DNA from 3 places in the Moorella sp. E308F genome. Region 2 is predicted to be linked to each of the others. Evidence: riboswitches for the same ligand, from Rfam matches in the RefSeq annotation. Region 2 holds a riboswitch; each other region holds the start of a gene.
The links. Region 2 has a riboswitch for cyclic di-GMP ahead of E308F_RS16720 (methyl-accepting chemotaxis protein). Riboswitches for the same ligand answer to the same signal wherever they lie in the genome.
Positions count from the first base shown of each region.

Region 1: linked by a shared signal. The riboswitch ahead of E308F_RS11235 (type II secretion system F family protein) and the one ahead of E308F_RS16720 (methyl-accepting chemotaxis protein) in region 2 are both predicted to bind cyclic di-GMP.
Region 3: linked by a shared signal. The riboswitch ahead of E308F_RS13305 (hypothetical protein) and the one ahead of E308F_RS16720 (methyl-accepting chemotaxis protein) in region 2 are both predicted to bind cyclic di-GMP.

Region 1 is NZ_BJKN01000002.1:937,629-947,449, reverse strand. Features, by position in the region: gene aroB (3-dehydroquinate synthase) at 1-713, shown strand, start outside; gene E308F_RS11245 (GspE/PulE family protein) at 777-2,432, shown strand; gene E308F_RS11240 (type IV pilus twitching motility protein PilT) at 2,600-3,619, shown strand; cyclic di-GMP riboswitch class I at 3,675-3,757, shown strand; gene E308F_RS11235 (type II secretion system F family protein) at 3,813-5,021, shown strand; gene E308F_RS11230 (prepilin-type N-terminal cleavage/methylation domain-containing protein) at 5,267-5,791, shown strand; gene E308F_RS11225 (type II secretion system protein) at 5,961-6,548, shown strand; gene E308F_RS11220 (prepilin peptidase) at 6,628-7,380, shown strand; gene E308F_RS11215 (type II secretion system protein) at 7,412-7,921, shown strand; gene E308F_RS11210 (prepilin-type N-terminal cleavage/methylation domain-containing protein) at 7,918-8,316, shown strand; gene E308F_RS11205 (hypothetical protein) at 8,313-8,819, shown strand; gene E308F_RS11200 (hypothetical protein) at 8,875-9,821, shown strand, end outside.
Region 2 is NZ_BJKN01000001.1:1,162,321-1,172,141, forward strand. Features, by position in the region: gene E308F_RS05835 (M1 family aminopeptidase) at 1-948, shown strand, start outside; gene E308F_RS05840 (polysaccharide deacetylase family protein) at 1,020-1,988, shown strand; cyclic di-GMP riboswitch class I at 2,063-2,151, shown strand; gene E308F_RS16720 (methyl-accepting chemotaxis protein) at 2,221-4,011, shown strand; gene E308F_RS05850 (DUF1540 domain-containing protein) at 4,050-4,211, opposite strand; gene E308F_RS05855 (chemotaxis protein CheW) at 4,397-4,885, shown strand; gene E308F_RS05860 (chemotaxis protein CheA) at 4,882-6,930, shown strand; gene E308F_RS05865 (protein-glutamate methylesterase/protein-glutamine glutaminase) at 6,914-7,966, shown strand; gene flgM (flagellar biosynthesis anti-sigma factor FlgM) at 8,080-8,373, shown strand; gene E308F_RS05875 (flagellar protein FlgN) at 8,370-8,744, shown strand; gene flgK (flagellar hook-associated protein FlgK) at 8,826-9,821, shown strand, end outside.
Region 3 is NZ_BJKN01000003.1:119,736-129,556, forward strand. Features, by position in the region: gene garR (2-hydroxy-3-oxopropionate reductase) at 1-887, shown strand, start outside; gene E308F_RS13300 (FadR/GntR family transcriptional regulator) at 1,055-1,792, shown strand; cyclic di-GMP riboswitch class I at 2,018-2,105, shown strand; gene E308F_RS13305 (hypothetical protein) at 2,264-2,503, shown strand; gene E308F_RS13310 (ISL3 family transposase) at 2,492-3,736, opposite strand; tRNA gene E308F_RS13315 (tRNA-Gly) at 3,959-4,033, shown strand; gene tig (trigger factor) at 4,230-5,564, shown strand; gene clpP (ATP-dependent Clp endopeptidase proteolytic subunit ClpP) at 5,619-6,218, shown strand; gene clpX (ATP-dependent Clp protease ATP-binding subunit ClpX) at 6,242-7,501, shown strand; gene lonB (ATP-dependent protease LonB) at 7,615-9,333, shown strand; gene lon (endopeptidase La) at 9,432-9,821, shown strand, end outside.

The sequences.
Region 1 (9,821 bases), on a different contig from region 2:
TCCGGGGCGTTCCTTTTATTCAACTCCCGACTACACTTCTAGCCCAGGTCGACGCCAGCGTGGGGGGCAAGGTGGCTGTCAACCATCCCCGGGGCAAGAACCTCATCGGCGCCTTTTACCAGCCGGCGGCCGTCATAGTCGACCTGGCAACCCTGGCCACCCTGCCGCCGCGGGAAGTCCGGGCCGGCCTGGCGGAAGTCATCAAGTATGGCGTGATCATGGATGCCGGCTTTTTTACTTACCTGGAAGATCACCTGGAAGGCGCCCTAAATGGAGAAGAAGGGGTCCTGGAAACCATCGTTTTGCGCTCCTGCGCCTTGAAAGCAGAAATAGTTGCCCGGGATGAGCGGGAAAGCGGCTTGCGGGCCATTTTAAATTTTGGCCACACTATCGGCCATGCCGTGGAAGCCGTAACAGATTTTGCCGCCTACCGCCACGGTGAGGCCGTTGCTATGGGGATGGCCGCCGCCGCCCGCCTGGCCGTCCGGCGGGGAATGTTTTCGGAAGCGGAAACCGGCCGCCTGGTGCGATTGCTGCAGCGGGCGGGTCTGCCTGTTGATTTGCCGGCCGTCGAACCTGCTGCTTTCCAGGCGGCCCTGGGCCATGATAAAAAAATCCGCCAGGGCCGGCTGCGGATGGTCCTGCCGGAACGGTTGGGCCGGGTGCAGGTTACCCCGGTTAGTTTAGAGGAGATTATGGCGGTTATTTGCTGAGGAATTCCCGGGGGTTAGCCACCCTCGCCTGCTAAAGATGAAAATGTTGCGGAGGGGAGCAAAATGGACACCCGGCGGCGGCTGGGGGACCTTTTAATTGCGGCCGGGATGATCACCCCGGCCCAGCTGGAGCAGGCCCTGCAGGAACAAAAGCGCACCGGGGAACGCCTGGGTAAGGTTTTGATCCGCCTGGGATTCATTACTGAAGCCAGTATTCTGGAAGTCCTGGAATTCCAGTTGGGCATTCCCAAAGTCGTCCTGGCCGACTACCACCTGGACCCGGAGGTGGTGCGTCTGGTGCCGGAGGGCCTGGCGCGGCGCTACCAGGCCATCCCCATTCGCCTGGACGGCAACCGTCTCCTGGTAGCCATGGCCGACCCCCTGAACCTGCTGGCCCTGGACGACCTGCGCCTGGCTACCGGCAAGGAGATCATGCCGGCTATAGCTGCTGAAAGGGAAATTGAAGAGGCTTTGAGCAGGTTCTGGCAGAAGGAAACTGCTGCCAGCATGAGCGAGGCGGCGGCCGCCGCTGCCCTGGAAGCTCCCGGTCCCGGCGGTACCGAAGGGGCACCGGCTGTACGGCTGGTTAACAGCTTTATCCAGCAGGCGATCCAGATGCGGGCCAGCGATATCCACATCGAACCCCAGGAAGGGGAAGTACGCGTACGCCTGCGGGTGGATGGCCTGCTGCGGGAGTTAACCCGCCTGCCCCTGGGGGTTCTAAGCAGCCTGATCTCCAGGATCAAGATCATGGCGGGCATGGATATTGCCGAAAAGCGCCTGCCCCAGGACGGCCGTTTTCAATTTACCCTGGGTAAACGCAACGTCGACCTGCGTGTTTCCAGCCTGCCCACGGTTTACGGGGAAAAGATCGTCCTGCGCCTGCTGGACCAGGAGGCCATGCTCCTGTCCCTGGACGACCTGGGATTTTTGCCAGCCATAAAAGAGCGCTTTGCGAGCCTCATCCACAGTTCCTACGGTATGCTCCTCATTACCGGTCCCACGGGCAGCGGTAAGACGACAACCCTCTATGCCACCCTTAACATTTTATGCTCACCGGAAAAAAACATCATTACTATTGAAGACCCCGTAGAATACCTGCTGCCCGGCATCAACCAGGTACGGGTCAATCCCAAGGCCGGTCTAACCTTTGCCTCAGGTTTGCGATCTATCTTGCGCCAGGACCCCGACATAATTATGGTAGGAGAAATTCGCGACCGGGAAACGGCGGATATCGCCGTCCGGGCGGCGACCACCGGCCATTTGGTGTTCAGCACCCTCCATACCAATGACGCCGCCGGGGCCGTCACCCGCCTCTTAGATATGGGCGTTGAACCTTACCTGGTCAACTCTTCCCTTATCGGCGTAGTGGCCCAGCGGCTGGTGCGCCGGCTCTGCCCCCACTGCCGGGAGATTTACCGACCCGAGCCGGGGTCTTTGGAAAAGACCTGGCTGCCCGCAGTAGAAGAACTCTGGCGGGGACGGGGTTGCCAGCGCTGCAGCTTTACCGGTTATGCCGGCCGGACGGCCATCCAGGAGGTGCTGGTGATGAATGAAGAACTCCGCGGCCTGGTGACCGCCAAGGCACCGGCCACGGCCCTGAAAGAGGCGGCCGTAGCTGCCGGTATGGTGCCTTTGATCGAGGACGGTTTGGAAAAAGTCCGCCAGGGGATTACCACGGTGAGTGAAGTCCTGCGTGTTTCCCTGGGCGGTTTGTAAAGACCAGACTGTACTGTCCCGGGTGGCATATACTTCCATTGATCTTGAATTCATAGTTCTGCCCTTTGCAGTTAGCCCGGCACTATACGTTGTTTATTAACATTGGTAGCAGTTGGCTATTAAAAATCCTTGCGTTTGTTATCCTGGCTTTATCCGGGAGGATTAAAATGTTCGACATTGAAACCATCCTGCGGGCGGCGGCTGCCGCCGGGGCCTCCGATGTCCATCTCTCTGTCGGCCTGCCGCCGGTTTTCCGGGTCCACGGCGAACTCCAAGTCCAGCGCCAGTGGGAGCCCCTGGATTCCGGAATGACAGCCAGCCTGGTACGGCCTATGGTGGGCGAGAGGTGGGAGGTATTGCAAGAGCGGGGAGAAATAGACCTGGCTTACTCCCTGCCCGGCGTAAGCCGTTTCCGGGTGAATGTCTTTCACCAGCGGGGAAGCGTTAGCGCAGCCATCCGCCTTATACCCAGGGAGATACCCAGCCTGGAAACCCTGGGATTACCGCCGGTGGTGGCCGAGCTGGCGGAACGACAGCACGGCCTGGTCCTGGTGACGGGGCCGACGGGTAGCGGCAAGTCCACCACTCTGGCGGCCATGGTGGATAAAATCAACCGGGAACGCAGCTGCCATATTATTACCCTGGAAGACCCCATTGAATACCTGCACCAGCACCGCCGTAGCATCGTCAACCAGCGGGAAGTGGGTTCAGATACCCGTTCCTTTGCCAGTGCCCTGCGGGCCGCCCTGCGCCAGGACCCTGATGTTATCCTGGTCGGCGAGATGCGGGATTTGGAGACTATTGCCACGGCCATCACGGCCGCGGAAACGGGTCACCTGGTCCTGGCGACTTTACATACCAGCAGTGCCATCCAGAGCATTGACCGGATCATTGACGTTTTCCCGCCCCACCAGCAGGGGCAGGTCCGCATCCAGCTGGCCGACACCCTGGAAGGGGTTATCACCCAGCAGCTTTTACCGCGGGCCGACAGGAAGGGCCGGGTGGCAGCCGTGGAAGTGCTGATTGCTACCCCGGCTGTTAAGAATCTCATCCGCGAGGGTAAAACCCACCAGATTGTTTCCAGCATGCAGACGGGAGCCCGCTACGGCATGCAGACCATGGACATGGCTCTGCGGCAGCTGGTCACCAGGGGTATGATAGCGGATAGAGAATTAAATAATGGTTAACGGCGCCAGGATTAGCAGGAATTTGCCTTTTTATGACGAATAAATGTCCATATATCCTCGTTCAAGGCAAACCCGGCGAAAGCCGGGGGCGCAAAGCTACGGGCCTGTAGACGCTGTCATGGCCGCCGGGCTGCCGGGGAAGAGTTCTATCTTTCCCTGTTGCCGGTGGCTATTTATATTTTGGAGGGAAAGCATGAATTTTGCCTACCGGGGAAGGGATGCCAGGGGGAATGCAGTTAGCGGGACAATTGAAGCGGAAAGCCAGGAACTGGCCATCCGGGAACTGCGCCGGCAGGGGATTTTTATTACTTACTGCCGGCCGGCGGTTGTAACCCCAGCCCGGGAATGGCGGCGCCTTTTCCGGCGGCCGGTATCCCGTCGCGACCTGGCCCTCTTCAGCCGCCAGCTGGCGACCATGCTGGGGGCTGGCCTGCCGATTGTGACGGCCTTGCATATTTTACAGCGACAGGCAGAAAATCCTTCCCTGCGAGAAAGTATCGGTATGCTTCTCCAGGACCTGGAGTCCGGGGAGGCCTTTTACCGGGCGCTGGAACGGCAGCCCCGGGTCTTCCCGCCTATCTTCATCCATACCGTCGAGGCCGGGGAGCTGGGCGGGGCCCTGGACGAGACCCTGGAGCGCCTGGCCGGGCACCTGGAACGGGAACATGAAGTAGAGGAAAAGGTCAAGTCGGCCCTGACCTACCCGGCGATAGTCAGCATGGTTGCCCTCCTGGTAGTTATTTTTCTCCTGACTTATGTCCTGCCTTCCTTCCAGGTCATGTTGAACAGCCTGCAGGTGCCCCTGCCCTGGCCGACGCGCCTGGTTCTGGGGCTAAGTGAATGGTTACGGCGCTTGTGGCCTTTTCTGGTCTTTTTCCTGGCCGGCGCCGGTTACGGGTTTTACCGCTGGCAGCAAAGGCCAGCGGGGCGCTACCAGGTCGACCGTTTATTCCTTCGTTTACCAATTTTCGGTCCCCTGCATCATAAGGCGGTTCTATCTCGTTTCAGCCGCACCCTGGGTACCCTCCTGCACAGCGGTGTACCGGTCCTGCTGGCCCTGGAAATAGTTCGGCGTACGGTGGGCAATGCTGTGGTGGCCGGCGCGGTGGAGCGGGCGGCAGAAAGCGTTCGCGACGGGCAGAGCCTGGCGACTCCACTGGAAGCGAGCGGCGTCTTCCCTCCCATGGTGGTGGAGATGATTACGGTAGGCGAGGAAACTGGGGCCCTGGATGCCATGCTCGAACGAGTGGCGGGTCTTTATGAGCAGGAGGTGGAGGCGGTCGTGGCCCGCCTGGCTTCACTGATAGAACCCGTCCTCATCGTCGGCCTCGGCAGCATAGTAGGGCTTATCGTAATTTCGGTCTTTCTTCCCTACTTTCAGATGCTGGGCGGCATAAGGTAGAGGCGCGCGGGGTATCTTTTTTCTCATTTTGCCGGTGGCTATCCTAGCAGCCTGCCCTCATGACAATGCCCTGGCCGGCGGTTCCATGTCGAGGAGTGCAAGGATAACTCTGCGTACTGCCGCGTTTGAGATCGGGGATAATAATGCGGGTAAGAGGGGGGTGATTTACTTGTAGGTTTCCCCGGCGGGCTGGCAGCAGGAAAGTAAAAAGCGCAGGCAAAAAAATCAGGGAGGTTGATTGATTGATGTGGCAGAGACTGAAAAAGGCGCGGGACCAGCGGGGTTTCACCCTGGTGGAGCTTCTTGTTGTTATTGCCATTATCGGCATTTTGGCCGCCATCGTCGCCCCCAACGCCTTCAAGGCCATCGAAAAGGGCAAGGTGGCGGCCGCCGAAGCGGACTACAAGGCGATTAAGGCGGCAGCGCTGAATTATTATACCGATACAGGCGTTTGGCCAGTAGATGGTATTGGAGGAAGTAGTAACAATAATATAGTCCATTTTGTAGGCCCAAGTTCTAGCGTAAGCGTAACTGGCTGGAACGGCCCCTATCTGGAGCGCTGGCCGAGCAAGAACCCGTGGGGCGGAAGTTATGTCTATAATAATGACGAAGATAAAGATTGGGACGGAGATGGCAACGAAGATGCTGCTAGGTATTTGACACTTGATAGTGTACCGGACAGCGCTTCCGACAAATTGCTAGCTGACCTGGGCGATAGTGTGGTTCTCCAGGATAACAATGGAGTACACATTTTAATTTCCAGAGACTAAGTGTCTCCTCAGTACACTAAAGTTTTAAGATGTATTGCTTTTTAAGTGCTGCCGGCGCCCTCCGGCGCCGGCAGCGAACAGCCCCGGCCGGAAGCTGTGCGCCCTGTTGCGACGGGGGTGAAGTAGTGAAACCGGATCATCTTTTCCCGGTTAAGGATGTGAACCATTGATGTTCTGTTTGCCGGACGTGCGCCGGGACAGCCGCGGCTTCACCCTGGTAGAGCTTTTGGTGGTCATCGCCATCATCGGGGTGCTGGCGACCGTCGTTGCTCCCAGCGCCTTCAGGGCGGTGGAAAAGGCGAAGATATCGCGGGTGGTCGCCGATGTGCGGGCCATAAAGGCGGCCGGTTATGCCTATTACGCCGATACCGGTGATTGGCCGAAGGCGGGGCAGGATTCCTACGATCGCCCCTACGACCAAGGAGACGAATATGGCTTCCTTTACTTCGTAAAGTCTGACGGCAGCACCGGCTGGAACGGGCCGTACCTGGAGAAGCCGCCCGGCACCACGCCCTGGGGCGGCCATTATCGCTACTGGAAGAGTGTAATACCCAGCGGTAGTGTCTATGACGCCGCGGGCAACCAGATTCCAGTTAACAACACCAAATGCGCTGTAGTTACTATCGGCGGCTTCCCTGACCAGGGTATCCGCGACGCCGTAGACTGGCGCATCAGGGAGAGTGTTGGTTACTCCTATGTGGGAGAGGAAAACGGCACGTACTACATCTCGGTGATCATCTGGATGGAGGGGTTATAGCGCCGGCGCGCTTGTCGTTTGGGTAATAGGCGTCTGTCGTGTAGTTGGGCTTGCCATAAATGTGGTAGAAGGGAAAAGTATGTTTTGGATTGAAGTTTTTTTCTTCCTAGCGGGTCTTTTTATCGGTAGTTTCCTCAACGTGGTCATTTACCGCCTGCCGCGCGGGGAAACGGTGGTCTGGGGTCGTTCGCACTGCCCGGCTTGCGGGCGGGCGCTGGCCTGGTACGACCTTATACCCGTATTGAGCTACCTGCTCTTGCGGGGCAGGTGCCGTTACTGCCGCCTGCCGATTTCCCCTCGATACCCTTTAGTAGAGCTTGTCACAGGCGTGGTATTTACCACCCTTTTTTATAATTTCGGCCTCTCCTGGATCCTGGTAAAATACCTTTTTCTAAGCGCCGTGTTGGTAGCCGCCAGCTTCATCGATCTGGAGCACTACCTGATCCCTGACCGCCTCGTGGTGACCGGTGCCTGCGGCGGTATTCTTTTAAGCCTGCTGGCGCGGGATGTGGGGTTTTGGTCTTCTTTATGGGGAGCAGTTGCGGCAGCAGGATTTTTGCTGCTGGTTGCCGTAATAAGTAAAGGTGGCATGGGCGGCGGGGATGTCAAGCTTGCAGGTATGGTAGGGCTTTTCCTCGGCTGGCCCCTGGCATCTCTGGCTCTTTTCCTTTCCCTGGTCACAGGCGGCTTGGCGGGCGTTTGCTTGCTGGTCACCGGCCGGAAAAAGCGGCAGGACCCTCTTCCTTTCGCGCCTTTTATCGCCATGGGGGGGCTGCTGGCGTTGTTTTTTGGCGAGGAAATGTTGCACTGGTATCTTGGCAGGTTTATATAATATTAGGCCAAGCAAAGTGCGAGCTGTTAATATGAGAGTAGTCATCATGGCAGGGGGAGTAAAGGCTGGCTCCAGGCGGCCGGTAAAGGGAAATGGCGGTTTTACCCTGGTAGAAATGGTAGCTGTCATGGCCATCACTGGGCTCCTGGCTACGGTGGTCCTGCCGGTAGTGGCTAAGAGCCTGGCATGGTGGCAGGTACAGACGGCGGCCTGGCAGCTGGTCAGCGATATCCGGGAAGTACAGCAGAGGGCCATGGGCGGCGAGGACCGCCAGTGGAAGCTCCTCCTTGACGACGTCAACGAACTGTATTTCTTGAAAAAAAATACGGAGATTATCCGGGAAACCAAACTTCCCGCGGGCATAACTATGGAATTACGTTTACAGCATGCCGGTTCCAGGCTGGGTAGTGAAATATCCTTTACGATCGAGGGGGAACCGGTAAATAGCGGAGATATAGTGCTGAAGGACCGTTATGGCCGGGAGTATTATATAACCATTATGCCGGTTACCGGCCGGGTCAAGGCGGGGAAAACGACGTGAAAAAGTGTTGCAGGCCGGGTAACAACCGTGGTCTAACCCTGATTGAAGTCCTGGTGGCAGCAGCCTTGCTGGCGGCTGTGCTGGCGCCTATGCTGGGTATGTTTATCACCGCCGCCCAGGGTTATACCAGGGGCGGCCAGGAAACCATCGTTTTGAATCTGGCCCGGGAACGTATGGAAACCTGCCTGGCAGCTGGTTATAATGGCCTGGCCTCCCTGCCTGGAGCTGGCGGCACCTGGCAGGCTTACCCCGGTCGGCCGGGATATGAGTACCAGATAACTATAACAGATTATGACCTCGTCCTACAGGTGAAGGAAGTGATGGTGCGGGTGCGCCCGGTGAATGACCCGGCGGGGCAGGTGGAACTGGCAACCCTGGTTGCCAGGTGGCCGTGAAGTGGCGGCGGGCCGGCCTTACTTTAATTGAAACTGTAATTGCCGCCACCCTGATGGTCCTGGTCCTTATGGCTTCCTTGAGCATCCTCCAGGCGGGTTTAAAATGGTGGCAGCGCGGCTGGGACCGCATGGATGCCCAGCAGAATGCCCGCGTGGCCCTGATGCAGATGACCAGGGAGATCCAGGCGGCCGGCCAGGTGGTTAGCGGTTCGGGGAGATATACCCTTATAATTGCCGACGCGGCCGGAAACCAGCTTAAATATGAGCTGAGCGGTAGCGATCTCCGGCGGGCTGTTAAAAATAAAGGATCTTTAAGCTTCAGCGGCTATAATCTCCTGGCCTATGGGGTGCAGACCCTGGAATTTTTTTATGACCGTCCAGAGGCGCCGGAAAACAGTAAAACCGTAACCATCCACCTGGTTACCCGGGACGCCGAAGGACGGGACTTTGACGTAACTACCGCGGCGGCCCTGCGGCTCAAGGTGATGAACCCCGGAGGTTAGCATTTAACTTGCTGGTAAAGATTCTGGTAAAGATTTTTATTGCAGGTGATATTCTTTGGCCGGCAACTGGCGGCGGAGTATAGCTACAGGCAAGGGAAGAATTGATGGGGTGGGGTTGCCGGGGAGGTGCTGGCACCGGCGCGGCAGCGCCCTGCCGGGAGTGCTGCTGGCCATCTTGGTCCTTTCCCTCCTGGGGGCCGGGCTTCTTTCTCTCTCCCTGGTGGAGCGCCAGGGCGCGGCGAATGATGTTAAGATTATCCAGGCCACTTATTTGTCCGAAGCTGGCATCAACCTGGCCCTGGCAAGATTACGCCAAGATCCCGGCTGGCGGGAGGGGCTGGGGGAAACATCTTTAACTGGCGTCCAGGGATATATCCAGAGAGTAGATATCAGCCAGCAGGTATTGAGCTACCGCCTGCGCTCCCTGGCCCAGGTTGGTGGTGTCCAGCGGGCCGTAGAGGTTGACCTGGCCCGACCCCTGTATACCTTTGCCCTGGCTACTGCCGGTGACCTGGATAAGCAAGACAAATTGATTATTAGCGGAGGGGATATCCTTGCCCTGGGGGATATCAACAATTTGAAAGTTGTTTTCGGCGAAGATAATATCATCAATGTGGCTGCTGGTGGCAATTTAGCGGTGAATGGTACTCTCCAGGGGAACGCTGTAGCTGGCAGGAATCTTTATGTTAAGGGAACCATCAAAGGCGACGCCACCGCCGGTGGAGTTATTTATAATAAAGATAAAATCTACGGCAACAAGTTTGAAGGTGTCAGCTTAACTTTCCCATCCTTTCCCGACAACCTCGATGCTCCTTTTACAAACGGTTTAACACTGGGGAAAGATACATATACCATTGAGGAAATCCAGGCCATGGTTAATAATACCGGCATGACTCCGGCGATTCTTTATCGGCAGGGAGACCTGACCATAACGGCTGGCCATGACAATGATCATGGCAATAACAATAACAATGGTAATAACAATAGCAATAGCAATGGCAA
Region 2 (9,821 bases):
GCGCGCCTGAGCCGCAACGGGGACCTTCTGATGGCAGCCGGCTGGTACCCAATCCTTGCCCCGCGTACCGGCGATACCTGGACAGGGGTTGCCGGTACATCCTACGGTGACCCATATTTTGCCGCTGATGCCTATTACCGGGTGCGCCTGGCTATGCCCCCCGGTTACCAGGTCCTGGCCAGTGCCCGGGAAACAGGGCGGCAGGAAGGGGGTGATTGGACCGTCTGGACCTTTAACAGCGAGTACCCCATCCGGGAATTTGCCTTTACGGCCGCTCCTGACTTGCAGTTTACCACCCGCCAGGTGGGAACGGTCCAATTGGTGACAGCCGCCCGGGATGAGCAGGCAGCGGCCGCCCTGGAGGCAGCCGGCCGGGCTTTAGAATTTTTCCAGGCAATTTATGGACCCTATCCCTACAGCTACCTGCACCTGGCTTTTGTCCCCCTGGATAACCTGGCCGGCATGGAATACCCGGGCTTTATTATTTTAAGTAACCGCAAAAATTATAGTCCTGCTACCGTTGTCCATGAGGTTGCCCACCAGTGGTGGTACAACTTGGTGGGGAACGATAGCATCCATGCGGCCTGGATTGACGAAGGCCTGGCCGAGTACAGCACTCTCCTTTTTTACCGCCAGCGCGATCCGGTCCTTTACCAGGCTAAACTGGCCGAGATCGGGCGCCTGGCGGAACAGACAGCTCAACCTATTAACTTATCCCTTGAGGAATATGGTAATGAGCAGGTCTACCGCCAGGCCGTCTATAACCGGGGAGCCATATTCTGGTTGGAGCTGGAAGCTGTCGCCGGTACAGCCAGGCTCCAGCAGGCCCTGGCTTATGTCCAACGTTATTACCGCTATGAAATCGTCCCTCCGCAAGCTATGATTGCTATTCTTACATATTATGGCAAACTGGCGGCAGCCAATTTTACGTCATATTTACGGAACTAACGGCCCTGAAAAACGTCTAATAAAGTAGAAAGTACTGCATGAAAAAAAGCGGGCAGGAGGGGCGAACCGGTATGAGCCAGGCAGGTAAATTTGTGGTGGGGCACTGGCCCTGGGTGGCCAGGATTGGCAGGTACCCGCGGGCGATCTGGCCGGTTGCGTTGCTGCAGCTGGGGTACCTGGTGGTAATAGCTGCTTTAATGGCGGTTGTAACCACCATTGGCGGTGCCGGCTGGCTTCAGTCTGGAACTGCCGGGCCGGAGATAAGCTCCCCGCCTTCTCCAGAACATTACCAGATGGCCGGTGGCGATCCGGGAATGTCTATCGCCCCTGTTGAACCCGTGGCTATACCGCCACCCCCACCCCGGCCGGCGCCGGCCGCCCCGGAGCCGCAGTCCCAACGCGGGCTCCAGCCTCTGCGCCAGGTACCGGAGGCCGGCCGCCGGGTGGCCCTGACCTTTGACGACGGCCCTTTTCCCCGGTGGACAGGACGTTATTTAGCCGTACTGGCAGCTACCAGAACCCAGGCCACTTTCTTTATGGTCGGGCGACAGGCTGAAGCCCACCCGGAGCTGGTCAGGGCAGCCCTGGAAGGCGGCCACGAAATAGCCAGCCACTCCTGGCGTCATGCCAACCTGGGAAAGGTGACCCGGGCTGAAGCTGAGGCCGACCTCCGCAAGGCGGCTGCCGCCCTGGAGAAAATAAGCGGCCGGCCGGTAAAATATTTCCGTCCCCCTTATGGCGCCATGGGACCCAATTTGCTGGCTGCAGCAGCCGGGCTGGGCACCCCAACAGTTACCTGGAGCGTAGATCCCCGTGACTGGTCCAATCCCGGCCCCGGGGCCATCGTCCAGCACGTCCTGGCTAATGTCCGGGATGGAGGCATTATCCTCCTTCATGAAGGCCGTCCCGGCACCTTGGTGGCCCTGCCGCTCCTGATTAAGGGGTTACGGGATAAAGGCTATGAACTGGTAACCATATCCGAGCTGATAGCCCGGGGCGAAAAAACCGGTAATAGTACTACTGCCGTGGAAAGCCAATAGGAGAACTTCTTAATTGGTATATCTTGCATAATAATGGCTTCCTGCGTTATAATTAAGGCGAAAATAGAAAAAATTCCCCGAAAAGGCAAACCTGCCGAAAGGCAGGGGCGCAAAGCTACAGGGTCTAAAGCCCGGCTACGGGCCAGGACAGCCAGTTGCCGCGGGTGGGACGGGGCTACCCAGGGGGTAGCTTTTATTATTTATTAACCAACCGGAGGAGGGGTTTCCATTTATGCGTTTGCACTTATTTAAAAAGAAAGGCCGGGCAGGGCAACCGGCGGGTCAAGAGCCGCCCGGATTACCCCGCCCGGTAAAGGCCCGGGTAGGTTTTTTCAGCCGCTGGCGGCTGGGAAGGAAATTAACAGCCGGCTTTATCCTTATCATTATGATTTTTGTTGCCGTAGTGGTCTATGTCAATTTTAATCTCCAGCAGGTAGACCGGCTTTCCCGGGAAGTAACCCTGGCCCATGAGCAGAACATGCTCTTTACCGAGATGACCAACGCCGTGTGGGATGCCTACCGCCGGGCCACCGATTACATAATCAATGGTTCCCAGACCCATGTGGCGGCCTTTGACGACGCCATGAAGCGTTTCAATGACGCCCGCGCCCGGCTGGAACAACAACAACTCGACAGCCAGGTGGCCGGGTATCTCGCGGCCATGACCCAGGCTGCCAAGAGTTTTACCGATACCTTCAAGAACAGCATCGTCAACACCAGCCAGGAAGACCGCATGGCGGCCCTGCCTATTTTGAGTTTCCAGATGGGGGCCTCCCTGGATAACATCAACAATATCGCCAACCACATGGCCAAAGGAATGATCGATAAAAACACCCTAGCCGAAAACCGGCTAACGGCCGCTGTGACGGGAGCGCGGGCAGTACTGGTAAGCGGCCTTCTCCTGGCTCTGATTCTGGGGCTGCTGGTAGCATGGTTTATCAGGCGCATGGTCGGTAAATCCCTGGGCCAGGTAGCTGCCTACGCTACGCGGATCGCCGGCGGTGATCTCACTGCCGAACCCCTTCAAGTTATAACCAACGATGAGGTGGGCAAGCTGGCCGCTGCTTTTAACACTATGGGAGAAAACCTGCGCCAGCTTATCGGCCAGGTGCGGGAGATGACTAACCAGGTGGCCGCGGCCAGCCAGGACCTGGCCCGCATGTCCCAGGAGCTGGGGGACGCCGCCCGCCAGGTGGCCGCCACCACCCAGGAAATGGCCAAAGGCGCCGAAGACCAGGCCCAGCAGGTCAGCGAGACGGCGGCCGCGACTGACGCCCAGGTGACCAGGGTGGAAGAAGTCCATCGCAACACCGAGGATATGGCAGCCGCCTCCGACCAGGCCGCAGCTAAGGCCAGCGAAGGTGCCCGGGCGGTGGCCGAAGCCACCCAGCAAATGGAGGCCATCTCCATGCGCATGGAAAGCCTGGCCGGGGCTGTAGAGGAGCTCGGAGCCCGTTCCCAGCAGATTGGCCAGATTGTAGGTGTTATCTCCGGCATTGCCGAGCAGACCAATCTCCTGGCCCTGAATGCGGCCATTGAAGCGGCCCGGGCCGGGGAACAGGGACGCGGCTTTGCCGTCGTTGCCGATGAGGTGCGGAAACTGGCCGAGCAGTCGGCCGAAGCCACCAAACAGATTGTCGGCCTGGTGCAGGAGATCCAGCGGGAGACGGAGCGCGTGGTCAACAGCATGGCCGAAGGCTCTAAGGATGTCCGCCAGGGTACGGAAGTGGTGGGCCGTACGGGTATGGCTTTCGCCGCCATTGAACAGTCCATCCAAACCCTGGTAAGCAAGATCAAAAATGTAGCTGTTAAGGCGGAAGAAATGTATGCGGGTTCCCGCCAGGTCAAAGGACGGGTCGAAAGTATAGCCGCCGGTATTGAAGAGATGGCTGCCAGCACCCAGCAGGTTTCCGCTTCCACGGAAGAGCAGACGGCAGCCGTGGACCAGATCAGTCAGGCGGCCCAGCAGCTGGCCGTTGCCGCAGGTAACCTGGAAAAGGCGGTGGCCCGGTTCAAGCTATAATAGTGCCTGTCTACGACTTTTTGCTCCCGCCTCCTGTTTCAGACGCGGGCCTGGAAGGTTTCACACTCGGTATCGCGGTCGTTGTGGGCGCTGGAGGTATTTGGCGTTCCTTGGACGGCCACGGTAATACTGTCGGCGTGGCAGTTGCCGTCCTGCCAGTAGATGCAATTGGCCACCCGGCACTTGACTTGAGGAGGCATATTCATTGCTCCCTCCATTATTTATAATCAGGGCGGGGAAACTCAGTCTGAACGACCGGTTACTCGGAATCAGGTTTTGCCAGCAACTTTAGCCTGGCCAACGGAGATAAAAATATACCTGCTTTTAAAGGAATTTCCCTAGCAATGCAGAATTTACCTGTGAGATAAAGAGGGGTGGGATACTTATGGCAACGGAAACAGCAGCGGAAATCCAGCTGGTTGTTTTCCAGCTGGCCAGTGAAACTTACGGCGTTGATATTAACCACGTCCAGGAAATCATCCGCATGCAAAACATTACCCAGATTCCTAGGACCCCGGCTTTTATCGAAGGGGTAATCAACTTACGCGGCCGCATCATCCCGGTGATTGATCTCCATAAACGCTTTGATCTGCCACGGGCCGACATCACGAATAATACCAGGATTATGGTGGTGGAACTGGGGCGGGTGACGGTGGGCATGATTGTCGATTCCGTTTCTGAAGTGTTGCGCCTGCCGGCTACCAGCATTGAGCCGCCTCCTCCCATGATAAGCGGCATTGATGTAGCCTATCTCAAGGGTGTGGGCAAGTGGAATGAGCGGCTGATTATCCTCCTGGATCTAGAGCGGGTGCTGCGTGAGAGCGAGCAGCGCCAGCTGGAGCAGGAAATAGCTGCCGGAGTGGATGCAAGATGAGCGAGCTGGACATGTCTCAGTACCTGGGTATTTTCCTCGATGAAGCCGGGGAGCAGCTCCAACAGCTGGATGAAGCCATTGTCAAGCTGGAGCAAACCCCCGATGACCTTGACCTGCTAAACACCATCTTCCGGGCGGCCCATACCCTGAAGGGATCTTCTGCCTCCATGGGTTTTAACCGTCTGGCCACCCTCACCCATCGCATGGAAAACGTGCTAGAACTCTTACGCCAGGGGAAGCTTTCCGTTTCCCGGGAGATCATTGACATCCTCCTGGCCAGCCTGGATAGACTGCGGCTGTTAAAAGACAGCATTGCTGCCGGCAACGGAGAAGAGGGCGAGGTAGAAGATATAGTTGCCCGCCTGGAAGCCGTTCTGTCCGGCGAGGCGGGAGCCAGTCGTCGGGAAAAGGCACCTGGCGACGAGGCCCTCACCCTCGACGATGTTGAGGAGAATGTCATCCGCGCAGCTCAGGTGAAAGGGTTTCAGCCTTATGAGATCCGGGTGCAGCTCGAAGAAGGTTGCCAGATGAAGGCGGCCCGGGCTTACCTGGTATTCAACAATCTCAAGGACGCCGGTGAGATTATCAAAAGCGTCCCCCATACCCAGGACCTGGAAGCCGAAAAATTTTACGATACTTTTACCCTGCTCATTGTCAGCCGGGAAGATGCCGACACCCTGGCCAATATCGTCAAGTCTATATCAGAAATTAAAGATGTAACGGTGCGGCCTATCGTCCTCGCGGATGAACATGAGGCGGCAGCGGCCGTCCCTGCCGCCGACAAGGGCATGGATGCGCCTGGCGCCAGGGCTAATGGCCGGACAGGGGAGCTGCGCGTCACCCAGACAGTACGGGTAGATGTCCAGCGCCTGGAAAACCTTATGAACCTGGTCGGTGAACTGGTCATTGATCGCACCCGCCTGGCCGAAGTGGGCAACGGGTTAAAAGCCCGCCTGGGCAACGAAGAGCTCCTGGAAACCCTGGAAGAAGTCTCCCTGCACATTGGCCGCATTACTTCCGACCTCCAGGAAGAGATCATGAAAGCGCGCATGTTTCCTATTGACCAGGTCTTCAACCGCTTCCCCCGCATGGTCCGGGATCTGGCCCGGAAGGCCGGCAAAGAGATCGACTTTATTATTGAAGGCCGGGAAACGGAACTGGACCGCACGGTTATTGAGGAAATCGGCGATCCCCTCATCCACCTGCTGCGCAACGCCATCGACCACGGCATTGAAGAGCCGGCAGCCAGGCTGAAAGCCGGCAAGCCTCGCCACGGCACGGTTCGCCTGCGGGCCTTCCACCAGGAAAACCAGATTGTCATAACCGTAGAAGACGACGGCGCCGGTATGGACCCGGAAAAGATAAAAGCCAGGGCCGTGGCCAGGGGGCTGATCAGTCGTGAGGCGGCCGCCAGGCTTGGTCCCCGGGAAGCCCTGGATCTCATCTTCCTGCCGGGCCTTTCCACCTCAGATAAGGTCACCGATGTTTCCGGCCGCGGTGTGGGCATGGATATTGTTCGTAACCATCTGGAAAAGATCAACGGTACCATTGACATCCGCACCACCCCCGGCCGGGGGACGTGTTTCACCATAAAGCTGCCCCTGACCCTGGCCATTAACCGTTCCCTCCTGGTCCAGGCCGGCGGGCGAGTCTATGCCTTCCCCCTGGCCAATGTGGTCGAAATTATCAGCATCACCCCGGACGACATCCAGTACGTCCATCGCCAGCAGGTGGTAGTCGTACGCGGCCGGGTGCTTCCCCTCATATACCTGGGTCAAGCCCTGGGCGTGGCCGGGGCTGTACCGGCGGGGGAAAATTATGCCGTAGTTATTGTCGGCCTGGCGGAAAAACAGATCGGCTTTATTGTCGACAACCTTATCGGCGAGCAGGAGATTGTCATCAAGTCCCTGGGGAATTTTATCGGTAAGATACCGGGCATTGCCGGGGCCACCATCATGGGCGACGGCAGCGTGGCCCTGATCTTGGATGTCCGCAGCCTGGTGAATGACCTGGGGGTGGAGGCTAGCCGTGAACTGGCCAGTTAAGGTACTGGTCGTTGACGATTCCGCCTTTAGCCGGCGGTTGCTGATTGACATCTTAAAAGCTGACCCCGGCATCCAGGTAGTGGGTTATGCCCGTAACGGCAGGGAAGCCCTGGAAAAAGTCGCTTCCCTGCAGCCCCAGGTGGTAACCCTGGACCTGGAAATGCCGGTCATGGACGGCCTGACGACACTGAAAAACCTAATGGCCAGCACTCCGGTGGCCGTCATCATGCTTTCCGCCCATACGGCTGCCGGGGCTGAAGTGACCATTCAAGCCCTGGAGCTGGGTGCCGTAGATTTTGTCCTGAAACCGGTAAAACCCGGAGACATAAAAGACCTGGCCAGGATCCTGCCGGAAAAAATTAAGGCTGCGGCCAGGGTGCCGCTAGGGCGTCTCTGCCGGGGTAAACCTTGCCGGGAAATTATCCCGGCACCTTTTATTTCTCCCCGGCGGGACAGTGTAGAGGTTGTAGCCATTGGCACCTCCACGGGAGGGCCGGCGGCGCTGCAGCAGATCCTGACTGCCCTGCCCGGCGACCTGCCTGCCGGCATCGTAATTGTACAGCACATGCCCCCTGGCTTTACCGGCCCCCTGGCCCGGCGCTTAAATGAGCTGGCGGCCCTGGAAATCAGGGAAGCGAGGGCAGGGGATGTTGTCCGGCCCGGACTGGCCCTCATTGCCCCGGCAGGTAAACAAATGCTCCTGGAACGGCACGCCGGCAGCGTCCGGGTGCAGCTGGCTGAAGAGGCTGAAGTGCCCACCCTCTTTAAGCCCTCAGTAGACGTGCTCCTGCTCTCCGTGGCCAGGATATACGGCAAAAGGAGCCTGGGGGTGATACTTACGGGTATGGGGAACGACGGCGTCCGCGGCCTCAAGGCTATTAAGGAGCTGGGCGGCCAGGTTTTAGCCCAGGATGAAGAGACCTGTATCGTCTACGGCATGCCCCGGGCAGCGGTGGAAGCCGGCTTGGCCGACCAGGTCCTGCCCCTGCCGGCCATAGCCGGGGCTATTGTATCCCTGGTTGCGTCGCGCCCTTAATTTCCTGTACTTGCACTGGATATTTACCTGTTCCCGGCCGGGTAAAGATCATTGCTAACTTACCGATATAAAACTTATATAAGCTGAAAAACACCGAACAGGGGTGTAAGAGCTTGAAGATTACAGGACAGGGACCGGTAGTATCCTGGAACCGGGTGCGTGCAGCCTACCAGCAGTCTGCCGGCGTTAAAGGGCAGGATCGAGTGGATAAAGCTCCCGCGAGCGCCGACACCGTCCAGCTATCGGCCGGAAGCAAGCTTATCCGGGAATTAAGGACCCACCTGGAGGAAGTAAATGATACCCGGGCCGGCCGGGTAGAAGCCATCCGTGCCGCCGTAGCCGCAGGAACTTATAACGTATCGCTGGAAGAGTTGGCCGGCGCCATCTTGAAGGAGATAGGCCGGTGAGGGAACTGGCAACAGTGTTGCAGGCAGAGCTGGATGTAGTGCGGGAACTGCTGACAGTTTGCCGGCAGGAGCAGGACGCCTTGGTGGCTGACAATATAACGGCCATCCGGGAAGCAGCCGGGAGAAAAGGAGAATTGGCCCGCCGCCTGGCGGTCCTGGAAGAGGAACGGCAGCAGGTGATGGCCGGCCAGCCTGGTACACAGGAAATAGAAAAACTGCGTGACCTCTTGAGGCAGGCGGTGCGGGAACTCCAGGAAGCCAACGAGACGAACCGCCTGCTGGCGCGTCAGTCCCTGGCTTATGTGCAGAAGATGCTGGCCTTGCTGATGCCGACGGTCCCTGCTCCCGTTGTCATGGACCGGTTGGTGTAGATAAAGTACTTGCCCCGCATCTTGAGGGCGGGGTTTTGCCGGCTTGGCTGTGATTAGTTCCGTAGTAAAGGGTGAAGAGCAGTGCCAGGAACATTTTTTGGCTTTAACACTGCCCTGCGCGGCATGCAGGCCCAGCAGCGGGGCATTTACACGACTGCCCACAATATCGCCAACGCCAACACCGAGGGCTACACCCGCCAGCGGGTGGTTCTGGCTACCCTGCCAGCCTATCCCGTCCCATCCATGAACCATCCCGGCGGCCAGGGCTGGCAAATCGGCACCGGTGTCGACAGCCAGGAAACTCGCCGTATGCGGGACGAATTTTTAGACACCCAGATCCGCCGGGAAACCGGAACCCTGGGGCAGTGGGAGCAGATCCAGGATGTCTTAGAGCAGGTGGAGATTGTCTTTAACGAGCCTTCAGACACCGGCCTGAGCACTCTGATGAGCCAGTTCTGGGCCGCCTGGCAGGAACTCTCCAAGTACGCCGAAAGTTCCCCCGTAAGGACCACAGTAGTTGAAACGGCTAACGCCCTGGCGGAGGCCTTTAACCACAGCGCCGCCCAGTTAGAAACGATTAAGAACGATATTGACCAGACTATTGAATTGAAGGTCAAAGAAATAAACTCCCTGGCCCAGCAGATAGCGGATCTAAACGGGCAGATCAAAAATATCGTCACCGTCGGTGACCAGCCAAACGATCTGCTGGATCAAAGGGATTTGTTGCTGGACAGGTTGGGTAAGATGATTGATTTTACTGTTACTACATCTAGTAACGGCACCATTACCATTACATTAGGTGGTGGAGGAAACTTAGTAGAAGAGGTAGATGGCAGTACTACCATTCATAAACTTCAATCTTCAGGTTCAGATGTTAGTTGGGTAGAGGAGGACACTCAACCACCTTTAACTATTTCTAATGGCGAGTTGTTTGGTTTACAAAAGGTCAAGAGTGAAGTAGAAACCTATTTAACAAATCTAGACACTCTGGCCGGCGAACTGGCAACGGCAGTGAATAATGAACATAAAAAAGGTGTGGATTTATCCGGAACAGGAGGAGAAGATTTTTTCGTTGCT
Region 3 (9,821 bases), on a different contig from region 2:
GTAAAATTGGCTTCATAGGACTGGGCATCATGGGCAAGCCCATGAGTAAAAACCTGCTGAAGGCTGGCTATGAGCTGGTCGTATATGATATTATTAAAGAAGCAGTAGACGATGTAGTGGCCGCCGGCGCGGAACCGGCCGGTTCCTGCCGGGAGGTGGGCGAACGCTGCGATAAGTTTATCACCATGCTGCCCAATTCCCCCCACGTGAGGGAGGCTGTCCTGGGGCCGAATGGTTTGCTTGAGGGTGCCCGGCCTGGTTCAATCCTTATTGATATGAGCTCCATTGACCCTATGGTTAGCAGGGAAATAGCCGGGAAGCTGGCTGAAAAGGGCGTGCGTATGCTGGATGCGCCGGTGAGCGGCGGCGAACCCAAGGCCATCGACGGAACTTTGTCGATAATGGTCGGAGGCAAACAGGAAGACTTTGATGAATGTTATAATATATTAAAGGCCATGGGATCTTCCGTGGTCCGCGTCGGTGACATCGGCGCCGGCAATGTGACCAAACTGGCGAACCAAATTATTGTCGCCCTAAATATTGCCGCCATGTCCGAGGCCCTGGTCCTGGCCACCAAAGCCGGCGTTGACCCGGAACTGGTCTACCAGGCCATCCGCGGCGGCCTGGCCGGGAGTACGGTCCTGGACGCCAAGGCGCCCCTGGTGCTGGCCGGTCAGTTTAAGCCCGGTTTCCGGATTAACTTGCATATTAAAGACCTGGCCAATGCCATGGCTGCCGGGCATGAGGTGGGAGTTCCCCTGCCGCTCACCTCTGTTGTTATGGAAATTCTGCAAGCCTTAAAGGTTGATGGCTTGGGTGACGCCGACCACGGAGCCATCATTCGCTTTTACGAAAAACTGGCACAAGTTGAGGCAAGAAAGCATTAGTGGTCCCCCTTTGCGAGGTCCAGGCTGCCTGTAAGCCGCCTGGACCTTTATGCCAAAAACTTGAAAGGGCATGATGTGGAGAATGATCCGAACTTGAGCGGTGCCAGAGGGGCAATAGGACAGCGAGGTCTTAGTGGAAACATTTTGGTATAGGTGCGTGAATAACCATGAAAGACGGGCTAATCATCCGCAAGAAGAAAATGTATGAAGAAGTGGTGGAGCGCATTACCCGGTTGATTAAGAGCGGGGAGTATAAAGTGGGGGACCGCTTGCCGCCCGTTCAAGAATTGAGCGAAATGTTCGGTGTCGGTACCCCCACTTTAAGGGAAGGCCTCTCTGTCCTGGCCTCCAGCGGCATCCTGGAGATAAGGCACGGTAATGGCATTTATGTCAAGCGCTTTCCCTTGGAACCAGAGGACCTGATGGCCAAATTAAACGAGGTAGAATACCAGCAGTTGCTCTCCTGGGTTGAGTTTCGCCGGGCGCTGGAAGCCGAGGCTGCTGCCCTGGCCGCCGAAAGGAGCGACGAGGCGGATTTAGAGGCCATGGAAGCGGCAGAAATAAGGCTGGAAGAGGAGATAACCAGGGGAGAAATCACCATCGAACCTGACTACCAGTTTCACAACAGCATAGCTTTAGCCACCAAGAATCCTATATTTATCCAGACTTCTACCACTATAGAGCATATTATTCGGCAGTATTTTCATTTGAGTTTACGCTACGGCAGGACCTTGCCCTGGCACCGGGAATTGGTGGTGACTGAACACCGGAAAATATTGGAGAACATCCGCAAGAGACGACCGCGAGAAGCGCGCAATGCCATGCTGGAGCACCTCAACAACGTCTCCGGACGGGTGAAGCTTTTAGAGAGCCTGGCCGGGGGTAAGCAAATTGATGATCGTTAAGATGCGTTACTTAATCAAACCGGAGTATAAATTTAATTCATTTTTAAAGAGGGCTTAATACAATTATAACCCTGGCGTGCTATTATAAAAGCGAGCAAAGCCCTCTGACCTCCTTTTTAATATATACCCTACCACACCCGGATTGCCCGGGTTGTTTTTTTATTGCCCCAAAAAGTGGTATATTTTGCAGGAAAAAAAGCATTAATGTCGAATAGCGTAAAGGGTTACCGCTAAAGGCAAACCCCACCGAAAGGGGGGGACGCAAAGCCATGGGTCTAAGGCTTTTACGAGCTAAGATCGCCAGGCTGCCGGTACTTTGATGCTGCTGCAATTTTTAAGCATGAAGACAGGGGCGGCCTTTGGCGATGAGGCTGTCCTTTATTTTTTGTCTTCCATGAGGGTTGCTTCGCGCATGTGATCATTGCCGGGAAGGGGTAAAATTAATGAATAAAACCATAGGGTTATTGTCCGATGGCCTGCCGGGATAAACTCGTTAACCAGGAAGTACTGGAAGCCCTCCTGGACGATTACCTGCGCCGTAAGACTTTGCCGGCAACCTATAAAAACTATCTTTTGAGGTTAATCGAAGGCCAGGTTAACATACTCGTTCACAATCTTTTACAAATGGTTGATGGCGAGGGCGTTAATGAACCTGGCCGCTGCGTTAAATTGTCACAGCCCGGTGGGCAGAAAACGGCTCTATGTCAATAGTTGTGGGATTAAATTTTGAGGGCAACATCCCAGGAAAATTTTCTTGATGAAATGATTACGATTCCTAAAACCAAAACTTAATCGTTTCAGCATTTTGCTTAAAGTATTCTTGCCTTCTATATAACCATTGGTGTACCGGCGGCCTTGCTGGGTGTATCTAACCAGGTTTAATATTTCTGACCTCCAGAACTTAATAGTACGAGCCCATACCCGTCCCTCTACATTTTCAGCGCATTCTGCATTTATAAGCCAACGGCTTAAGGCAATTTCTGCCTCTTCAACCCGGTCCATCTTTATGATTTGTCTTAAATCTTCTTTTAGCTGGTATAGTTCATAGAGGGACGGGTATTTATTCTTAATTTCTTCTAGCTGCTGTTGTTGTCTGGAAGTAAGTTTTTCTTTAGCCTTGAGCAAGGGTAGGCGAGGTATATTCTCCTTGCCTGCTTCTTGCTCTATCTTGCGTGCTTCATTTAAGCGACGGTTGGCATCCTGAATTACATGGAAAGGGTCTACTATTATCCTGGCTGAAGGAAAGATTGCTTTTATTAACTTGCGCCAGGAGTCTTTCATGTCAATTACTACTGCTTCTACTTTAACCCCGGCTTTTTTGAGCCCCTCCAGGTAAGCCTTTATAGTTGCTTTCCTGTCATCACCCAAAATCGTCAAAGGCCTCTTATCCGGTTCCAGGCGCCCTACTACGCATACATAATCATTCCCGCTAAAGGACAGTTCATCTAAGGTTAAGACTATGGGCTCTTGAGTATCATCTGCTGGAAGACCGGACTGGATATACTTGTCTAGTAATCTTATAACCCTATTAGGAGTAAGGTGTAATATTCGGGCTGCATAGGTAAAGCTCATCCTCTGGGCATAATACACTACTGTCTGCACTCCTAGTTTTGTAAATCTGGCCCAGGGGATGGTATTCGGAGGACGAAGGGTAAAAGTCTTATGACAATGGTAACACTTATACCGTACAGGAACCCAGGATAAAAAAATCCATCTCCCGTATAAAAAAGCGTGACGAATTTTCCTTTCTTGGGGCTTCCGGTTCTTCTTTAAAATGCCGTGCTTATGTAATTTGCCTTTGTTACATGCAGGGCATAATGCTGGCGGCTCTAGCGTCACCCTTAACACAATATCTTTACGTTCCTGCCGTTCTCCTAAAATGGACTGGAGTATTTTATCAAAATTCTCTTGTCCCTTGAGGGTGATCGTGCTATTCTTATTCATGGGGGCACTCCTTTCCTAATGGGGTTTTTGTTTGCTAACATTTGATTTGGATGTGCCCCCCTCTTTTTCCTCCTTTAACTTCTAAAATCTCTTCTCCTCTGTCCTTCTATCTCTTCCTATCCCCTCCCACACTTTTTATTATAGAGCCGCAGAAAACTTGACAGAACCGGAGCTATCTGTTAATATATCGCTACGGAAAGCGTGGTAGTGCCTGAATAACGGGCGGAAGTAGCTCAGCGGTAGAGCATCGCCTTGCCAAGGCGAGGGTCGCGGGTTCAAATCCCGTCTTCCGCTCCATATTTTTGGCTTGGGGGGACCTCGGATCGGGTTTTTACCTGTCCGAGGTGTTATTCTACTAGCTTGTTTTTTAGTAGGCGCGGCAGGAAAAGGTAGACAAAGCGGCGAAATAAAATTGCTGATAGTATTTTATGCTAAATGGATGGTCATAATGAATGGCGTCCAGTAGTCGGGAGCAGGGAGGAGCAAGTAGGTAATGAAGGCTACCGTCGAGAAGTTAGATAAGCATCAGGTACTTCTGGAAATTGAAGTTGAAGCACCCAGGGTACAGAAAGCCCTGGATCAAGCTTACCGCCGCCTGGTAAAGCGGGTAAACATCCCGGGTTTCAGGAAAGGCAAGGCACCGCGTTTTATCCTGGAACGGTATATCGGCAAAGAGCCTATCTATAATGAGGCGGTAGAAATTGTTATTCCACCGGCCTATAAAGAAGCAGTAGCCGAGCACCAGCTGGAACCCATCGATCACCCTGAAGTGGAAATAGTCAAGGTGGAAGAGGGCGAGCCTTTAATCTTCAAGGCCAGAGTAGAAGTCAAGCCGGAAGTCCACCTCGGCACCTACAAAGGCTTGGAAGTGGAACGGCCGGAAGTAAAAGTTAGCGAGGAGGATATCGACGCCTATCTGAAAAGCTTACAGGAGCGTTATGCTACCATCAAGAACATCGAAGATGAACCGGCGGCAGCGGGGGATATTGTCGTCATTGATTTTAAAGGGACGGTAGAAGGCCAGCCTTATCCAGGTTTAGAAGGAAATAATTATCATCTGGAATTGGGGTCGGGTACCTTTGTCCCCGGCTTTGAGGAACAACTGGTAGGTGCCCGTCTAAACGAGGAACGTACCGTTACCGTTACCTTCCCTGCCGACTACCACAAAGAAGACCTGGCGGGCAAGGAAGCCGTCTTCCAGGTTGCCATCCGGGGCATTAAACGAAAAGAGCTGGCCCCTCTGGATGATGAATTTGCCAAAGACGTCAGCGAGTGCGAGACTCTAGCCGAACTGCGCCAGGATATCCGCCGCCGGCTGGAAGAGAGACAGCGGCAAGAGATTGACGCTGCCGTAAGGCAAGCTGTAGTGGCCAAGGCCGTAGCGGCAGCCACGGTGGATTTACCGGAAATCATGGTTAAACGGCGGATCGAATCCCGGCTCAGGGAACTGGAACGCAACCTGCATGCCAGGAAAATAACCCTGGGGGAGTTCTTAAATAATACTGGTAAGACTATGGATGATTTAGAGAAAGAATTCCAGCCCGGGGCGGAAAGGGATGTAAAGACCGAACTGGTGCTGGAAGCCATTGCCAAGGCCGAAAATATTGCGGCCACGGAAGAAGACATTGAGGCGGAAATTGAGAAGATGGCCAGGATCTTCCGCCAGGATGCAGCCGAAGTACGGAAGAATCTGGGCGACTTGTCCCTCCTGAAATACGATATAATGATTAAAAAGACCATAGATTTTCTGGTCGAGCACAGTGTGGCCGTACCTCCCCGGGAAGGCGGAGAAGGGGAGACAGGAGAAACTGCTGCGACGGAAGGCTAAAAGGAGTAGAAGCGGTTGTGGAAGGAATTTTTCACCATGGAGGTGGGGTAAGGAGTGTCAATCCTGGTACCGGTAGTAGTTGAGCAGACCAACAGGGGCGAGCGGGCCTACGACATTTATTCCCGCTTGCTGAAAGACCGGATTATCTTCCTGGGAAGCGCCATTGACGATCATGTAGCCAATCTGGTGATTGCCCAGATGCTATTCCTGGAGGCAGAAGATCCCGATAAAGATATCCACCTGTATATCAACAGTCCTGGTGGTTCCATCTCAGCCGGGATGGCTATCTTTGATACCATGCAGTATATCCGGCCCGATGTTTCCACCATCTGTGTCGGCCTGGCAGCCAGCATGGGCGCTTTTCTCCTGGCTGCCGGTGCTAAAGGCAAGCGTTTTGCCCTGCCCCACAGTGAAATTATGATTCACCAGCCCATGGGTGGCACCCAGGGGCAGGCGGTGGATATCGAGATTCATGCCAGGCGTATCCTGGCCATCCGGGATACATTAAACCGTATTTTAAGCGATATTACCGGTAAACCGGTGGAACAGATTGCCAGGGACACCGACCGCGATCATTTCATGACCGCCCAGGAAGCGAAGGAGTACGGTTTAATTGATGAGGTGATCACCAAGCGCGAGTTGCCCGGTAAATAGGGACAGCGAGGTGAACTAAAACCATGTATAAATACACGGACGATAAGGGCCAGCTGAAGTGTTCTTTTTGTGGTAAACTTCAGGACCAAGTCAAAAAGCTGGTCGCCGGTCCTGGCGTCTATATCTGCGACGAATGTATTGAGCTGTGCAATGAGATAATCGAAGAAGAACTGAGCGAGGATCTGAACCTGGAAATGGGCGAACTGCCAAAACCCAAAGAGATCCGGGAAATCCTCGACCAGTATGTCATCGGCCAGGATAAAGCCAAGAAAGCCATGGCGGTAGCCGTTTACAACCACTACAAGCGCATCAACCTGGGCATGAAGATGGATGACGTCGAGCTCCAGAAGAGTAACATCATCATGCTCGGGCCCACCGGCAGCGGTAAAACACTCCTGGCTCAGACCCTGGCCAAGATCCTGAATGTACCCTTTGCCATTGCCGACGCCACTTCCCTTACGGAAGCCGGTTATGTAGGCGAGGATGTGGAGAACATCCTGTTAAAGCTAATTCAGGCGGCCGACTACGATGTGGAGAAGGCGGAAAAGGGTATCGTCTATATCGATGAAATAGATAAAATCGCCCGCAAGTCGGAAAATCCGTCCATTACCCGGGACGTATCGGGCGAAGGTGTCCAGCAGGCCCTCCTCAAAATCCTGGAAGGGACCATTGCCAGTGTACCTCCCCAGGGAGGGCGCAAGCATCCCCATCAAGAATTCATCCAGCTGGATACCACCAATATCCTCTTCATCTGCGGCGGCGCCTTCGACGGCCTGGATAAGATCATCAAAAACCGCATCTCCCAGAAGACCATGGGCTTTGGTGCCGAAATTCACGGTAAAAAAGACATCCAGGTAGGCGATATCTTAAAGCAGGTCCAGCCGGTCGACCTATTGAAGTACGGTTTGATCCCCGAGTTTGTCGGCCGCCTGCCGGTTATCGTCACCCTGGATGCCTTGGACGAAGATGCCCTGGTCCGGGTCCTGACAGAACCCCGCAACGCCCTGGTGAAGCAGTACCAGAAGCTGTTTGAAATGGACGGAGTCACCCTTGAGTTTAAAGAAGATGCCCTGCGGGCCATTGCTAAGGAAGCCCTGAAACGAGAAACCGGCGCCCGGGGCTTAAGGGCCATCCTGGAAGAGATAATGCTTGACGTAATGTATGAAATACCTTCGCGGAACAACATCACCAAGTGTATCGTCACTAAAGATGTGGTCATGCGCAAGGAAGAGCCCCTGCTTTTGACGGTAGAAAGGAAGAAGAAAAAAGAAGAAACAGCTTGATGATAAAGGATGATAAAGGCGGTAGCGGGAAAGCTACCGCCTTTTTGGATAAAATCTTCCTTTCCGGATAAAACTTTAGGTAATCGAGATATCCGGAAAGGAGTAAAAGACCAATGTATGAATGGGGTCAAGGTCTGGGAGGAGTATTAAGTTTTATCCAGATATTTTTTGCCGTGGTAATCGGCCTCTATTTCTGGAACCTTTTGCGCAACCAGCAGGGCAACCGGGTCGCTGTCGAGAAGGAATCCCGTAAAGAACTGGAGAAACTCCAGCGTATGCGGGAAATATCCCTGTCGGAGCCCCTGGCGGAAAAGACGCGTCCCACCGCTTTTGAGGAAATAATCGGCCAGGAAGAAGGCCTGAAAGCCCTCAGGGCCGCCCTCTGCGGCCCCAACCCCCAGCACGTTATTATCTACGGACCCCCAGGGGTAGGCAAGACGGCGGCCGCCCGCCTGGTTCTGGAAGAAGCCAAAAAAAACCCCCTTTCCCCCTTTAAAGAGACAGCCCGGTTTGTCGAAGTGGACGGGGCGACCTCGCGTTTTGATGAACGAGGCATTGCCGATCCCCTGATAGGTTCCGTGCATGACCCCATCTACCAGGGTGCCGGTCCCTTAGGCATGGCCGGTATTCCCCAGCCCAAACCCGGTGCCGTTACCCGCGCCCATGGCGGCATCCTGTTTATAGATGAAATTGGCGAGCTGCATCCCATCCAGATTAACAAGCTCCTCAAAGTCCTGGAAGACCGGAAGGTGATCCTGGAGAGCGCTTACTACAGCACGGAAGACAGCAACATCCCCAGCCATATTCATGACATTTTCCGGAACGGCTTGCCGGCCGATTTTCGCCTGGTAGGAGCGACGACCCGCTTGCCCCAGGAAATCCCGGCCGCCATCCGGTCGCGCTGCCTGGAAGTTTTTTTCCGCCCCCTGCAGGCAGAAGAAATCGGCATCATTGTCCGCAATGCGGCCAGGAAGATAAACTTAACCATTTCCACAGCCGCCGTAGAAATAATCAAACAGTATGCCACCAACGGCCGCGAAGCCGTTAACATGGTGCAGCTGGCAGCCGGCCTGGCCCTGACGGAAAAGCGCCAGGAGATTACCCGCGAAGATGTGGAATGGGTGGTAACCAGCTGCCATTATACCCCCCGCCAGGACGGCCGGGTTTCATCTGAGCCCCAGGTGGGCGTGGTCAACGCCCTGGCCGTCTACGGTCCCAGTATGGGCCTTTTAGTAGAGATGGAGGCCAGCGTCAATTTTGCCGGCCACCGCCGCGGCCAGGTTACCGTTACGGGCGTCATCGAGGAAGAAGAAAGCGGAAGTAGCGACGGCCGCCGAATGCGGCGCCGGAGCATGGCCCGCAATGCGGTGGATAATGTATTGACCGTCCTGCGCAAGCTCTTACCGGTAGATGTGCGGGATTATGATATTCACCTCAATTTTCCCGGGGGAGTACCGGTAGATGGCCCTTCCGCCGGTATCAGCATGTTAACGGCTGTTTATTCCGCCTTTACGGATATACCGGTTAACAACCTGGTAGCCATGACCGGGGAAGTTTCTATCCGGGGCACTGTCCGGCCGGTGGGCGGCGTGGTGGCCAAGGTAGAAGCGGCCCGCCTGGCCGGGGCGAAAAAAGTGCTCATTCCAAAAGATAACTGGCAGGAAATATATCGCTCTTTTACGGATATCCAGGTAATACCCGTTCAAACAGTCAATGAGGTCCTGGAACAGGCCTTAATGCCGCGGACAAAGTCTAGCAGCCATGAAAGTTTCAAATCCCGTCCCCAGGTTTTAAGCGCAACGCCTTTGCCGTCTCATCCTTTAAGCTGCTAAAGCTATTGCAATAAGACGAATAATGCCGTAGAATATATTAGAATAATTACCTGGACAGATAAAAGTATATACAAGGGAGCACCGTGGAGGTGTAAAGTTTGAGCCGGATCCTTCCCCTGTTGCCCCTGCGAGGGGTTATTGTTTTTCCTTACACGGTAATTCACCTGGATGTCGGGAGGGAACGTTCGGTCAGTGCCATTGAGGAGGCAATGCTAAGGGACCGGGTTATTTTCCTGGCCATGCAGAAGGAGGCCCAGGATGACGATCCCGGGGAAGATGATATATATACTACCGGGACGATAGCTGAGATAAAGCAATTATTAAAATTACCCGGCGGCACCATTCGTATCCTGGTTGAGGGTATCCGGCGGGGAAAGATTAAGGAATATTTGAGCCATGATCCCTTCCTTAAAGTCGAAGTTGAGGAGGCTCCGGAGCCTGCCGAAACTTCCAGCGAAATCGAAGCCCTCATGCGCTGCCTGATCGAT